2 regions of the Myxacorys chilensis genome follow, and region 1 is predicted to be linked to the other one. Evidence: predicted binding sites of a transcription regulator. Region 1 holds the regulator's gene; the other holds the start of a gene.
What was found. The regulator NtcA, encoded in region 1, controls nitrogen genes in cyanobacteria. The targets are predictions, from matches to a motif close to TTTGTANNNNNNNNTACAAA.

Region 1 (7,886 bases):
CTGTATTATCAGTGTCATTTAGGGCTGTTGGGTTCTTCGCGATTCCTCGCAGCCGAGACAGGTTCTTCGGCTTCACCTCTAAACGGGTGTCTTCCTGTAGGGATGTGAGAACAGCCTGCACTAATTGCCAACGATCGCGGATGGATAGTTGCAGTACCTGTTTTTGTAGTTCTTGTAATGTCATCTGGAGCAGTGCCCAAACTAAGTACTTCTCAATTGTAAAATCTTGTAGCCTAGACAAATCTAAAGGGATAAAAATTATCGTTTACCGCCCGACTACCAAGCAACAATCTTGGATAATTTGATTGTTAAAGTTTTCATCAGTTAGGAATCGTAATTTATCGCAGATTTTGCAAACTTATTAGAGCATAGGGCTTGGGAGAATCCTAGTTCTTCGATGAAAAATATCAAAAAGAATATTGGATGGCCGGAGGAAAGCCACGAGCAAAGGGGCAGAAAACTTCCTCACGCAACGCTTTTAGCGTTCCGCCAAGCGTCAATGAGATCAAGACCAAGTCGCCTGCTGTGAAGAATGGAGCCAGTGCAAAAGCCGCCGTTGAATGACTCGAATGTAAGTCAGGGGGCGATCGCACGTTGGAGCAATGCGATCGCCCCCTGACTGCTGTAACTTATCCAAAGCGAAATCTACCTCTCTAATGCCAGTTATAGATCAGGGCTCCCTCTCTCCAGTCCGCTTTGCGCTAGAATCTGGTCAAAATGATTGACTATTCTCCCCAAAAAGCGTTCAATACGAGTCAATCTTTTGGTGAGGAAATCACAGAGATTTTCTAAAATTCTTAAAATACGGGCAGAAATGTATAAGGAGGCACAAAAACTGCGTTTGCAGTCAGTTTAAGTGTTCTAAAGTCATCAATTGTTTACAAAGGCTTCGCTTACAATGACTCGCCTCAATAGAACAATTTTCTATAGGGGTTTTAATAGAAAAGTTTGCTCACCGGTGAGCCTAATAGTTGCTAAGAGAACGTCTGAGTGACGATAAAGGGAAGAAATGATAGTGACCAAAGAGAGACCGCTTGCATCGTTATTTCGCCAAATCGGTGGAGGGGCATACCCCCCCGTTGTAGAAACATTTGAGCGTGGCAAAACTATTTTCTTTCCGGGTGATCCGGCGGAACGGGTTTACTTCTTGCAGAAAGGAGCCGTCAAGCTCTCGCGCGTGTACGAGGCAGGCGAGGAGATCACCGTGGCCCTGCTGAGAGAGAACAGCGTGTTTGGGGTGCTATCGCTAATTACAGGTCAACGCGCCGATCGTTTCTATCATGCCGTGGCATTTACTCCAGCAGAGTTGCTGTCGGTGCCCATCGAGCAGGTCGAGAAAGCCCTGAAAGACAACCCAGATCTCTCAATGATGCTGCTGAAAGGACTGTCATCTCGCATTCTACAAACCGAGATGATGATCGAAACGTTGGCGCACCGAGATATGGGATCGCGGTTGGTCAGCTTTTTGCTGATTCTCTGCCGCGATTTTGGCGTACCGTCCCAAGAAGGGATCACAATTGATCTCAAACTGTCGCATCAAGCGATCGCAGAAGCAATTGGCTCAACTCGCGTGACCGTCACCCGTCTATTAGGCGATTTGCGGCAAGATAACATGATCTCGATTCACAAGAAAAAGATTACCGTTCACAATCCGGTCACGTTAAGCCAGCAATTTACTTAGACTTTCTCTGCCCTCGCTCCAAATCACACATTTTCTTCGCAGCAGTGATATCCGTTCCGCAGGCATAATAGATGCGGAGTCCTGCTTGTCGAGTGAACTAAGCCGGAGCGTTTTGGAGCATCAATGTCCGACATAGGGCTAATTCTGATTTTGGCAGTTTTGATTTTGGGCGGGCTGATCGCAACCGTTGGCGATCGCATTGGCACCAAAGTTGGAAAGGCGCGTCTGAGCTTGTTTAATCTGCGGCCTAAGCGCACGGCAACTCTCGTGACGATTTTGACCGGAACGTTAATTTCCGCCTCGACATTTGGCATTTTGTTTGCGAGTAGCCGCCAGTTTCGCGATATGCTGCTCGATTTCAACGACTTGCAAAAGAAAGTCCGGGAGCAAAATCGAGCCTTACGGAAAAACTCAGATGATTTGCAAATTACTAATCAGCAGAAGAGTAAGGTCGAGGATGAACTTGAGCGCACCCGCGCCCAGCGGACACAAGCGGAAGGACAACTCAATCGAATTAATGAGTCTCTGAAGCAGTCCCTTGAAAAGCAGAGACAGACCAACGAGCAGCTCAGAACGGCTGAGGCGCAGCGGGATGTGATTCGCGGTCAACTCAATGCCGTATCTGCGCAGGCTGAAAGGCTGCGATCGGAGATTAATCAGTTGCAGAGCGAGCAGAAAACCCTAATTGCTCAGCGCGATGCCGTCAAAGCGCAAATTGCCGAGCGCGATAGTCAAATTGCGGAGCGGACGAGCACGATTCAGAGGCGCGATCGCGAAATCGCCGAGCGCGATCGCGTGATTGCCGAGCGCGAAATTCAACTTCGACAGTTGGCATCTCAGCAAGCGCTCTTAGCCGAAGCGGTGCAGCAGTCTGAGCAAGAAGCCCAACTGATTCGCGGCGGATATTTGGCGATTCTGCGGAGTCAGGTGCTGTCGGCGGGTGTGCTGCGGGTGGTTGATCCAGCCGCTGCCAAAGCCGCAGTCGATCGCTTGCTAAAAGAGGCAAATCGAGCGGCCTGGCAGTTGATCCAACCTGGTTCTACCGGGGAAGAGCAAATCGTTCTAATTAAGACCGCCGAGGTAGAGCGTCTGATTAAAAAGATTAATGATGGTCAAGACTACGTGGTGAGAATTGCGGCAGACGCTAACTATGTCCGGGGCGAACGGCGACCCGTTTCCGTCTTTGCCAGTGCTATTCCCAATCGGGTCGTGTTTTTAGCAGGGGATGTGGTGGCTGCAAAGTCGATTGAACCCTCAAAGCTGACGTCTGAGCAGTTCCAACAAAACATCGAACAACTGCTCGCCTTCTCCAATTTCCGCGCGAAACGGGCAGGCGTAATTAACGATAGCGTTCAGATTGAAAACCTAGAGTCGTTATCGGGCTTTATAGAGCAACTGCGCCAATTTCAGACTCCGGTAGAACTCCGGGCGGTGGCATCCGATGTAACGTACACAGTAGGACCGCTCAAAATAGGATTAGTGGTGATTCAAAACGGTCAAGTGGTACTGAAAACGTCGTAGTCATGGACAGTTGGAAAGCGATGGAGAAGGGACAGACGGTGCTGGATCAACCTGTAATTCTGGGGTTTGATCCGGGGCGGCAGAAGTGTGGGTTGGCGGTGATGGGCGTTGATCGGCGGTTGTATTATCACGAGGTCGTGACGGCAGAAAGTGCGATCGCCACGATCAAATCACTGCGTCAACGGTTTCCGATTTCGCTCTTGATTATGGGGGATCAAACCTCTTCAAAAGCGTGGAAGCAGAAATTAGGAGATGAATTGGGGGAACCGTTGCGGGTGGTCATGGTCGATGAGCGGCATAGTTCTCTGGAGGCGCGCGATCGCTACTGGCAGATGTATCCGCCGACGGGTCTAACACGGCTTGTCCCGGAAGGAATGCGGACGCCACCCCGCAGCATTGATGATATTGTGGCGATTCTATTAATTGAGCGCTATTTACAACGGTTGACGGACTAGCTCTGATCGTCAACTTCGAGTATTGAAATTTAAGCGATGAAATTCGAGTGATTGAATTTAGTCGCTCGATCTCACCTCGTCTATTGATAAATCCAAGGCTTCGGCAATTTGTTCGGGGGTTAATCCTAGCGATCGTAACCTCGGAACCGCCCCTAATCTTGCCTGTTCTGCTCGTTCTGCCCGTTGGTTTGCCTGTTCTGCCCGTTGACGTTCTTGCTGAAGCTGCTGCTCTAACTCCATTGGGCTTAAAAATCGCTGTCCGTTCGGGCGATAGACTTCTAGCTCTGTGCTGGGTTGCCACCCAAACCGAATGCCTAATCGAGGACTCGTCCAATCAGACATCTGCGCGATCGAAACTAGCTGATTGTTTTGGCGCTGCCATCCTTGCAACACACACTCATCGGGATCGTAAATGTAATATTCTTCCACGCCATATTGCTGATAGAAGCGGAACTTAAAGTCGAGCGCTGTTCTACCTTCGCGGGTTCTATTGCTATCTGAAAGCACTTCAAACACGACCTGAAACGGAATGTTATTTTCCTTCCACTGCATGTAAGAGCGCCGATCTCCTTTAGGTCTGCCAAAGACCACCATCACATCGGGTGCTTGTCTAGGCGCTGGCGGCGTTTTGACTTGCACCGGATACCAAAACATATCGGCGGCAATGAAGACATTTGGATCATCTGCAAAAATAATTTCTAAATTTTCTTTGAGGATGACAATCCAACGATACTGTACTGTGTTTTCCGCCATTGGTTCGCCATCGCCGCTTGGGTAAAGCAAGTCTTCATTGAGGTCAAGCGATGTCGTCATCTTAGGTTCCTCGTGGTTGAAGGATATTTGTATTATGGGCAATCCTTCGGAGCTTGGCGAAGCCAATCGTATTGATTACAAATTCATGATCACAGATTTGGGATCATAAATTTGCCCTGTCACAAGTCCGCCCGGATCGTAAACGAATAATCTCCGCCCGGTTCCAATTGATAGTCCTTTGCTTCTAAAAATCGCCCCAACGGTTCTTTAATTAAGGCCCGCCCTAGCGATGGATGAATAACCAACTGTCCGCAGCGAAACAGCCAGCGAAATTGCCATTCATACTGATTAGCGATCACTTCGCCCTCAATTTCGCCCTGTTGCCAGGACTGGCGGAAGATGCGGACATGAGCAGTCGTTTCGGGAAGACGCTTAGACACAATACTTAAATCTAGAAGTGCTTGAATTTAGGTTTTTATTCGACACTACGATTGTTGTAAAGACTCATTGCTTTTTCAACCCCCTGCTTGAGGCTGACTTCGATCGCGCTCACGGTTAAGTCTAAAACGTCTTCGATGATCGGTTTTTCAGATGGGGCAAAGGTGCCGAGGACATGAGAAACAGCGTTGTCACCTGGCGCAGATTTAGGGCTACCAATGCCGATTCGCAACCGGGGAAAGGTCTGCGTGCCGAGGTGAGCGATCGCGGATTTCATGCCGTTTTGCCCGCCTGCTGAACCAGACAATCGTAGCCGCAGTTTGCCAACGGGCAAATCCATGTCGTCGTAAACCACCATCACCGACTCGCTCGGCAATTTATACCAATCGATGACCGCGCGAATTGCCTGTCCCGAATTATTCATATAGGTGGTCGGCTGGAGTAGGCGAATTTTTCCCGTCGGACTCATGCCTTCGCCAAATAAGCCTTGGAACTTCTTATTGTCGGACAGGTTGATTTGCCAGACTTTCGCGAGTTTCGCGATCGCCATAAATCCGACGTTATGTCGGGTCTGCTCATATTTCGCTCCTGGGTTGCCCAGTCCTACAATGAGTTGCGGAATGACTAGCTTAGAGGGCGTATCGTCGCTCATACGTCAGGTCAAACTAGCCTTCTTTCTCGGTGGTATTGGTCACAGCCTCTTCAACCATCTCTTCAACCGTTGCGTCGGCCGGTGAAAGACTAGGTTTCTCAGGAGTTTCTAGAGTCGCCTTCATCGTTTGGGGAGTGGATTTCTCTAATTGATCTGCTTCTCGCTTAAATTCTGACTCAAATTCTTTAGACGCATCCTGAAAGCTGCGAATGGCTTTTCCCATGCTTTTGCCAATTTCTGGTAATTTTTTGGGTCCAAACACCAGCAGGGCGACGACCATGATTAGCACCATTTCTGGTAAGCCGATGCCAAAGACGTTCATGAGAGGAGGCTCCTAGAGAAGAAGGGATGAGGGATGAGGGGTGAGGGATGAAAAGTTGAGACAGATACTAAGACAGATACAAAGTTAAGCCAGATACATTGTAGTAGTTTCGGGATTTGAGTTGACGCACATGAGTAGATCCCATCTTTAGCAGCGCTTGTTTAGTCGCACTGGAGAAGTAGCCCACTTCAAACCTTCACCGTTGATGCTTAAAGAGCCGATGTTGATGTCAAACCTTGTCTACAGTAGCGTATGGCGAATTCAGTTTATGGCGATCCTGGACTTGGTGGAGTGACTCCTCGCATTGGCAATGGCTTCCAGTTCGAGAATCCTTCTAGGTGTGACCAGTATGCTTTGAGGGCAATGACGGTAAAGATGAGAGCCGCTAGACCTAAAATGAGCGCTCCAACGGTTCTGAGCGATCGCGTGGATTTCCAATGCAGCGTTGGAGCCGCAAAAATGCCTCCTAACCCTGTCAAAATGAACGCGACGCCTGTAACAAGAGGCGTTTGAGTTAGTCCTAAGTTGATGATGCGAATGCCAATTAGCGTTGCGGCTAAGCCCGCAAAAAATCCATAGGCGGCAAGCGTAATTAACTCCCAGCCAGCCGCTAACGCCCACGCTGTCCCTACAAACAGAATGCCAAACAGGACAGACGTTTCTCCAAAGGCGATGTTGTAGCTGCCCGGAACTGCCCAAGTAAAAACCATGTGCAAGCCCGTAACCAGCGCGATCGCACCGACCACGCCAAATCCGGGAACCCATCGTTTTTGAATAGGCTCATCTAGTCCTCGATACACATAAGCCGACAGAAGAGAAAGCCCGGCTGCCAAATTGATCAGCATCAATGTGATGTAGTCGATAAACATGGGTGATCTCGTAGAGAACGCTAGGACTTGATGAGTGATTTTAAGGCCCTCATCAATTAAATTAACTCCTGAGCGAATCTTATCAGCCGTTGGCATTTAATTTAAGCGCGAGAGTTCTGCGGTTTGCCAAGCAAGGTCTCCTGCGGCTCACTGCTGCCGTTTCGCGATCGCTTGACGACTTCCGCCGCTAACATCGGCTTATCCTGCGCAACGACTAGCTGAGAGCACTACTCTACTCTGGAGGAATTATCGTTCTACTTACATGCAGCATCAGTCTGTTCGCCGGACGTTGCTGATGATAAAACGACTTTTTGGAATGGCGGGTATTCGCGATAGGCTGATGCGCAGATCCTGTTCGGGCACGTCATACTGTATCGATTGAGTCAAGAACTTCACCGACGCTTTCATCAGTTCTATCGTGATCCATTCACCTGCACAGCGATGCCCCACTTGGTAATCGCCTCCCCCTTGGGGAATGAAATTAAAGGGGCTTCCATCCCAGTGGCGGAACCGTTCTGGCTGAAACTCATCCGGGTTCTCCCACAGCCGCGCATCGTGGTTCGTGCCATACAGGTCTAGAAACACTCTTGTCTTTTTAGGGAAGTGGTAGCCATTCCAGTCGAAGTCCTGTCGCACACGGGCAGCGATCAGCGGGAAGAAGGGATAGAACCGACGAACCTCTTGCACGAATCGCTCAACATCCTTGTCGTCGCCCTGCTGAAGTGTCTGCCGACAGTCTGGATGGTCGTGCAGCGCTAGTGCCGAGAAAATCACAAACTGCGCGATCGCAACGGTAGGTCGCAGCAGATTAATCAGTTCTATGGCGGCTGTCCGTTTATCTAGCAGTTCTTCGTTGAGGTCTCTGTGCCACGCGATCGCGTGAACCGGGCTCCCTTCAGCGACTTCTAGCGTGTGGCTACGCACGTTTTCGATGATGTCTTCGATCCATTTCTCGGTTTGCTGACGAGCGATCCTTCCCCGCAAGTGCCGTAGTCCGGCAGATCCTCCTCCTTCAAACAATGCTGCCAGTTCGTTTGTCCGTTGTTTGACTTCTCCCTCCTCAAGCGGAACGCCAGTCCACTGACACACAGCGCGGCATAAGATTTGCCGCACCTCATAGAGGAGTACAACCTTGTCCATCATTTCCCATTTTTTGCTGTAAGCGTGCCATTGCTCGGTTGTTAAAGCGGCCAGG
Region 2 (7,886 bases), on a different contig from region 1:
AATTGATTAGCAGACTCATCAGCACTTGTTTCTTCGGGAGTTAAAAGATAATTATTGTTACTCATGATGTCATTTCCTTAGTATCAAAATTAAGCTGAATATTTTTTGTTTGGGTTGACAAAAATATGATGCAGAAATGAACAGCTTTGAGTTCTACACTGCATGTAACGCTACCTTTTGAGATAGCCATAAACCTAGAATTTCTTCATGCTTATGGCTACCTTATGAGGTGAAAGTTTTCATCTCAGCCTTGCTCTAGGCAATCCTGCGGAAACCCTTGGCAACCAAATGGTTTCACGGTCTTAATCGTTTACTTTGAGTCAACAGTTAGTAAACAGTAGGATTGTCAGGATTGTCTTCCGCAATGATTACAAGCATTTCATCAACCACTGGATCTGAGCCAGCATTCCAGTAATTAGATGGGTCCTCGGTTTGATTCTGCATGTTTTGACTAGTTTGCATGTCAGCATCAGCAGCTGTGCTTTTAACTGAGTCTGCTGCATCAATTACAGACTTCTGCACTTCCTGAGTCGTTTCTTTCACAGAGGCTGCTGTACTTTCCATTGCTTGGCTCGCGCCTTTGACTGCGCTCTGAACTGCATTAGTACTTCCAGAAACAACTTGCTGTACTCCCCCAGCAATGTTCTGCGTTGCTTCCGAAGCTCCACCAACGACAGCGTAGCTCACACCCTGACCGACGCTTTGAGCAGCTTCACCGACCCCTTTAGCAGTTTCACCCAACCCGTGACCGATTGTACCAAGAGCTTTTCCTACACCGTTGAACGCATAGTTAAAGCCTTGCGAAACTCTTTTACCAGCCAAAGCACCCAAGGTAGTACCAATCAGTCCTCCGATCAAAGCTCTAGTTAATATCGGATTCATTCCACCATCAGACTGAGATGATTTAGATTGCACTTTAGTAGCAGTGGTAGCAGTAGGCTGAGAAACTGTTTGCGAACCCACATTTGTATTAATATCTGCTGAACGGCTGTATGTCTGCTTCGTGGATGGATTGGCAGAAATGTTGTCGTACTGAGATTTATCACTCTGAGTAGTGGGTTGCTGATTTTCGCTGATCATAAATTTTCTCCTTAAAAGCAGCTTAATTAACGCTTAACTAATGTGCATTAATCTTCGGCTTGTTCTCTAATAACATACTGATTACAAATAGAGACTTAACTCCTCCTAAGACATAGTTAGTTAAATCTTTTGTGTTGTGAAAGTGACAAGCTTAAGATAAAAATTGTATAAACAAATACTATATTTTTTACTTCTTAAAATGGATTGTATGGAAGTATCTATTGCATAAGAAGATTGAACGCATTATTAAAAAATCAGAGAAAATAACAGAGTTGCTGTTTGGTTTTCTAGCTAAGTATTTTAAGGAGATTGATGTTGTTAACTATAGACAAAATGCTCAATCTACTCGTCTAGATAATCAGTTATGCCGTAATACGAAACTGAGGTGTTACTACGGCGAGGAAGCTTTGTCGATGTTCGTCGTTCCGTATTTATCCTGCTTCTGTGTAAATAGCGTCTAGACAAATGTCATTTTGCTAGAGGTGTGCTGGGGCAATAGGCGTCCTGCTTGTAGGAGATGATGGGTGAGTTAACGCATTTAGGACTATGAAGGCCAAGCAGCATCTAACCCGGAGCATTGGATTTGGAGAATGAAATGAGTAGAGAGTCTTTAAGTCTACTCATTTCAGTACATTTCTATCAGTGTTCTAGACAATCTGGCGTCGTAGAAAGGGAATTAACACCTCATTGACTTTCTCATGCCAATCTTCTTGAGGGTAATGTCCCACTTCATCAAGTTCGACAAACTCTGCATGGTCAACAGATTTTCCCATTTCAATAGACAACCACGGGTCGCGCACTCCCCATCCAATTAGAAGCGGCTGTTTCCAGTGCGATAAGCCTGCTTCGATTTCGGCTGTTGATTCCTTAAGCTGCAAATTTTGAATCATCCTTAATAGCGATCGCCCCGCATCAGAAGTCTTAATCCACGGACGCCGGTAAATTCCTAAATCCTGTTCGTCAATTTGGTATCCGCCGCCGCCTTCTAAAATGCGATCGACAAGTAATGGATCTTGCGTCATCATATCCCCAGCAAGGGGAATGCCCATCTGCCGAATTTTCCACGGCAATTTTGCCGTCTGAGCAATCGGAGCATTAAAAATTGCCAGCCGCTCAACTTGCTCTGGATAACGCAACGCATACTGAATGCCAACTGAGCCTAGAAAGCCTTGAGCCACAATCGACATGCGCTCTAGTCCAAGCCTTTTGAGAAATTGGCTCAGCGCCTCAATATAGGTGTCAGGCGTGTAGGCAAAGTCGCGGCGATCCGGCATACTCGAATAGCCGCAGCCAATCCAATCGGGTGCGATCGCTCTAAATCCCTGTTCTTCTAGAGCAGGCAACACCTGCCGCCAACTGTAGCTCTGAGACACTAAGCCATGTAGCAACAGCACCGGAGGGCGGTCATTTTGTCGCTCTGGCTCGGCATCTCGGTAAAACCAAGTCAGTCCTCCAACCTCTTCTACATTTTGGGTAATTGCCATGAGGTGTCCTCCGGTCGCTGTGTGTTCGAGCTTACCTTTTGAGGGCAGCCCGAAACAAGCGATTAGCGCAACGTGCAACTTCAAAGAAATTGCTCCGCAAGCTGTGAAGGATTGCTTCAAAAGCGATTGTCAGCAACTCATAACATAGTTAAAATTCTGTATCTTAAACTACAGAATTTATCTGATATAGTATTCACATAGCCAAAGATTACAGAGGAGAAACAACTATGTCTGTTCAAGATCAAGCCCGTGCCCTAATGGTTCGTCATCGTCACATGATCCGTAACCGTGAGCAGACTATGTTGAGTCGCAAGGCATCTGAGATGGGAATGCCCGCTGAAACTGCTCACATCGTTTCTAACAACAGCAGCGCTAATTCTGAGACCTACGATCGTAGCAACGTTGGTTTAAGCTAAGCTGCATTACTGTTTAGCAAACTTTCAAGCCAAGAATTATTAGGCGTTCTTCTAGTCGAGGAACGCCTTTTCGCTGAGATTAAAAAAACTTGATTTTTTGTGAAGCGTAGGCGCACATCCGCAGCAAGATTAGACCTTCGCGCACATGAGCGATGTTTGACTCTCCGTAAGTTCGCGGCTGATAGCGAACAGGCACATCGACAATATGTAGTCCTAACTTTGTTGCACCAAACAGCAAATCGAAATCGCCAAACGGATCGAAATCGCCAAAATAACGGCGTCCCTCAGCAATTTTTTCGTAGTCGTCGCGGCGTAACACTTTTGTGCCGCAAAGCGTATCTTTAAGCGGTTGTCCGAGCAGAAACGAAAAGGCAAGACTGAAGAACTTGTTTGCCCAGTTATTGAGCCACGGCATCGCTTCGCCCGATCGCGGATACACGAGTCGCGACCCATTCGCAAATTCTCCTCGACCCGACGCGATCACGTCAAAAAAATGGGGCAGATCTTCAGGCTGAACCGTAAGATCTGCATCTAAAATCATCAGCACATCACCCGTAGCTTGAGCAAAGCCAAGCCGCACGGCATCAGCTTTTCCTTTCCCGGTTTGCTGAAAGGCTTTTAAGGTGAAATGAGGGTGTCCTGCTCTCACCACCCGCTGAATTTCTGCCCACGTTTCATCGTGAGAATGTCCTTCTACAAAAATGACTTCGGTGTGTTTGCCCAAGTGCGGTAAACGCGCGATCGCGCTCTCAATGTTACCCGCTTCATTTCGTGCAGGAATAATCACTGAACAGGTGTCTGACGGTGAGGATAAAACAACCTGTGGTCTGGCAACAATGTATTGCGTCAGGCACAAATGGTTGACGATTGGCAAGTGAGCTAATACACGATTACAGAGAAAGCTAATGCCAGGAATTGGTTTTGGCATTAAGAACCGACGCCCCGATCGCACCGGCAAGTAACCTGTAATTTGCAGCAAATTGAGAACATCAGAAAACGATAGCCAACTCTGCGGCGGTTGAGGACGACGTTGCCCAATTTTTTCAGCAAAATGCAGTAATGGTTGCCATAGAAAGTTATGGAACGTCAGAATTAATCGAGTTCGCGCATGACAAAACGAATGTAAATTTTGCAATACTCGCTGAATGTCGCCCAGATGCCCGATTACGCCTGATAAGACAATAAAATCAAACGTTTGCGCTGATTTAAAGCTTTCAGAATTAAGTGTTTCAGCGTCTAGGCAGTAGAACTGCAAATGGGGATATTTAGCCTTGGCAATACTGATGATAGAAGGCGAAAAATCGATACCAATTCCAAGTTTTGGGTTGACTGCTGCTAACAAGTTTCCCGTTCCACATCCAATCTCTAAAACTCGGCTGTTAGGCGGAATTAAAAATTGATGCAATCGGTCTAAATCCTGATAGTAATAGCGATTTCTTCGACTCCATCGATCCAGTTTGGGTGCAATCTGATCAAAGTGCGATCGCACCTGCTCTTTGAAGGCGTCTTGATTTCTAGAAATCGAGCGTTGTGTTCCAGATTGAATCACAGAATAATGATCAGCAAGTGAACGGTTACTGATCTTCTCATATTAATAAACTCTTAACGATACTTCTAAAAGTTAAAATTTGGCCTAAAGTAATGGCAATCAAGATTGATGCCCAACTGGGTCTTTCAGTTTAGTTCATGCCTCTCTTACAATGCCAAGTACAGTGCCAAGCCCAATTGATTTCGCTAGATTCTAAAGATTTTAATTCGCTTTAGTATGCGCTTGGACTTGTCTTACAGGACTGCATCGTTGTAAAAAAAGTTTTTGCTACCGTGGGTAAAAAGTATGGTGCATTCAAAATCTTTATCAGCCGTCGGATTCGCGCTTTCCCTTAGTCTTACGTCTATGGCACAGGCTCCAGCTGAGGCACAAGCAACCGCATTCAAGCTTCCCGGTTCTGTTCCTAAAGGAACCAACGTCCGGATCGATGGTTCTAGCAGCATGGTTGCCGTCAACCGAGTGCTAGAACAGCGCTTCGAGAAGCAGTATCCAGGCACAAAAGTCACAGCGGCCTCCGCAGGCGCACCGCAAGGATTGCAAGCTTTGGTCAATGGCAAAGTTGATCTAGCCGCGATCGGGCGTCCTCTAACCGCAGCCGAAAAAGCGAAAGGACTCGCCGCCGTACAGATTGGTCGTGACAAAATCGCGATCGTGGTCAGCCCCAACAATCCCTTTACCAAAAGCCTCAACAGCAGTCAGTTCGCCAAAATGTTCCGAGGCGAGATCAAGAATTGGTCAGAAGTCGGCGGTCCATCTGCGCCCGTTCAATTTATCGATCGACCCGCTAGCAGCGATACCCGTCAAGCGTTCCAAAACTATCCGGTTTTTAAGCAAGGAAAATTTGAAACGGGTAGCACAGCCAAAAAGCTCAACGTGGACACGACTGCTGCGCTGGTCAAACAACTCGGTAAAACCGGCATCGGCTACACTACCTCAAATCAGCTCAAAAACCAGTCTGGCGCAAAAGCCTTGCCCATGCAGGGTATAGCACCGAGTGATCCCCGCTATCCTTTCTCACAACCGCTCTACTACGTCTACAACGCAGCGAAACCCAGTCCTGCAGCTCAAGCGTTTCTAGGATTTGCGACTGCGCCTGCCAGTCAAACCGCGATCGCGCAAGCTGGAGTTGCCGATCCGGTTTCTGCAAGTGCAGGCGCGGTGAAAGCAGGTACTGGAGTAGCTGGAACTAGCGCCAGTCCAGCAGGCGATCAGTCGACCTACAACGCTGCAAAACCTTCTAAAGCCAACGGATCTGGCTCTGGTGGTGGCTTATTTGGCTTTTTACCTTCATTCGGCGGTGACGGAACCGCCAATGCGGGTAGAGCAGATGGGCTGAACTGGTGGTGGCTGTTCCCGATCGCGTCTGGTGCAGGGCTGCTATGGCTGCTAGGCAAGAGTCGGCGCAGTGGCAGCAGAACAGGCGGCTATGGCTCTAATGAATTTCAGGAAGAAACGCCCGGTCAGGGCTTTACTCCTCCAGAGACCGATCGTTCGACTGAGCAACTCGGCGCAGGCAGAGTGGACAACATCCAGGAAGATCGGGCAGCGCGGCAGTGGGGGAGGGAGCCTTCCCAAGCTGGCTCTCTCCAAGCTGACTCTTCTCAAGCTAGCTTTGTAGAAACTCCGGATCAGACGATCGAAAGCGACGATCTGATAGGCGATCCAATTGTAGAGATGGGCGACCCAATTGTAGACAGTGCGAATAGCGCACCGCTCAACTCGGCAGGATTTGCAGGGGGTGTGGCAGCCGGTACAGGAGCGGCGGCGTGGTCTGCCTCAGGCAATCGCAATATGGCAGGACGCGGTGGAGAGTCGCGTGTGGTGCTAAAAGCTCGGTCTCCGCAAGAAATAGAAGCGTACTGGGACATTGCCCCCGAGCAGATGCAGTCGTTACGGCAGCAAGGCGGAAACAACCTAGCGATTCGGCTGTATGACGTAACAGATATTGATTTGGATACCCAAAGCCCGCATAGCGTACAGCAGTTTGACTGTGATGAACTGACCCATCGACAACGGCTGGCGATCGCAACGCCCGATCGCGATTATTTAGCCGAGCTAGGCTCCCTCAATGCGAGTAGTCAATGGATTTCGATTGCTCGGTCAGCCCATGTGCATGTCCCTGCTTCGTCTACCTTTCTGGGCCGCACCGCTCAAACTGGTGGTGCAACTGTCGCTGGTGGCACTACTTTGGCAGGTGGTGCTGTCAATTCTGATCGACCGTTTTTAGCTGGGGATCGGGACTCCGCGATCGGGCAGCCTGACTTCCAGAACTGGACGACCGAAGAGCAATCAGCGCAACGCGCAACTCCAAAGGAATCGCCTCAAGACGGAAGCGGCAACGTGTTTGAGGGCCTCAAACAAAAAGCGCCGGACGTTGCTGAAGATACGACTCAGACAGAGAATGCAGCATTAACGGGTGGGGCAGCCGCTGCCACAGGAGCCGCCGCCGCTTGGTCATTCCTGTCCGGTAAGAATGTGGAGAGAACCTCAAGATTAGAGCGGGAAACGTTAGAGCGGGAGCCGACTCGCAATGCCTCTGCTCCGCCAAACGGTTCGGAGGTTGACAGCAGCGATCGCACGATCGATCGCTACGATTCATCGGCTGTGGGCACTAATGTGAGCCATCAAGCGGGCATGTCTACTGCACTGGAAGGACGAACTGTACCTGAAGGAAGAATTGTGCTAACCGCTCGCAATGCTCAATGGGCCTATGCCTACTGGGATGTACCGAGAAGTCAGCGTGCTGCGGTCAATCGGGTGGATCAGAATCTCGTTCTTCGGCTGTACGATGTGACCGATATCAATCTTGAGGAGCAAGCCCCGGAGAGGTTCCAGCAGTTTGATGTAGACGATTTGGCACTCAGTTGTGATCTGCCGATTCCTCAAAGTAACCGCACGTACATGGTAGAGCTTGGCTATGCTAGTGGGCGAGAATACTGGGCAGTGTTAGCTCGCTCGACTCCAGTCCGGATATCTGACCAGTAAAATATTCCTGCTTCAAAATAAGCCCAAAGTGAGGGGGTGTTTCGTTGAAACGCCCCTTCATCTGTTAATGAGAGCTTTGTGAGCTTTAGGAAACGTTCTACATCCTTTGTCGGTATTAGGATTGGTAGACATTAAGAATCATTGCTAGCCAAGCTTACCGTCTGTTTAGTTAGGAACTGCTCAAACGCATACCAGGAGGAAGTTTAAGCGATTTTGGGCAAAGAGATAACGGCGCGATCTCGCTCCCTGCACTCTTCATCAGGTTTCCGTAGTTTGAGACAATGCTGAAAGCAATAAAACCCAAAGTTTCTAAGGGTGGAGGATGAGGGATGAAACAAGTAAGCTTCTTCATTCCTCATCCTTCATCCTCCA

Region 2: gifA (glutamine synthetase inactivation factor IF7A) is a predicted target of NtcA. The motif match lies at 2,720-2,739, and genes of this name have one in related genera.

The regions. Positions count from the first base shown of each region.
Region 1 is NZ_JCACKG010000149.1:79,097-86,982, reverse strand. It holds gene AC5JLB_RS11150 (hypothetical protein) at 1-184, opposite strand, end outside; gene AC5JLB_RS11145 (hypothetical protein) at 506-637, opposite strand; gene ntcA (global nitrogen regulator NtcA) at 1,010-1,681, shown strand; gene AC5JLB_RS11135 (DUF3084 domain-containing protein) at 1,805-3,202, shown strand; gene AC5JLB_RS11130 (pre-16S rRNA-processing nuclease YqgF) at 3,205-3,657, shown strand; gene AC5JLB_RS11125 (Uma2 family endonuclease) at 3,715-4,470, opposite strand; gene AC5JLB_RS11120 (DUF3146 family protein) at 4,590-4,850, opposite strand; gene pth (aminoacyl-tRNA hydrolase) at 4,886-5,500, opposite strand; gene AC5JLB_RS11110 (TatA/E family twin arginine-targeting protein translocase) at 5,514-5,822, opposite strand; gene AC5JLB_RS11105 (DUF981 family protein) at 6,089-6,691, opposite strand; gene cypC (CYP152 family fatty-acid peroxygenase CypC) at 6,962-7,886, opposite strand, start outside.
Region 2 is NZ_JCACKG010000097.1:3,990-11,875, forward strand. It holds gene AC5JLB_RS07560 (hypothetical protein) at 1-65, opposite strand, end outside; gene AC5JLB_RS07565 (hypothetical protein) at 328-1,080, opposite strand; gene AC5JLB_RS07570 (alpha/beta fold hydrolase) at 1,728-2,564, opposite strand; gene gifA (glutamine synthetase inactivation factor IF7A) at 2,792-2,980, shown strand; gene AC5JLB_RS07580 (glycosyltransferase) at 3,060-4,529, opposite strand; gene AC5JLB_RS07585 (DUF4912 domain-containing protein) at 4,875-7,514, shown strand.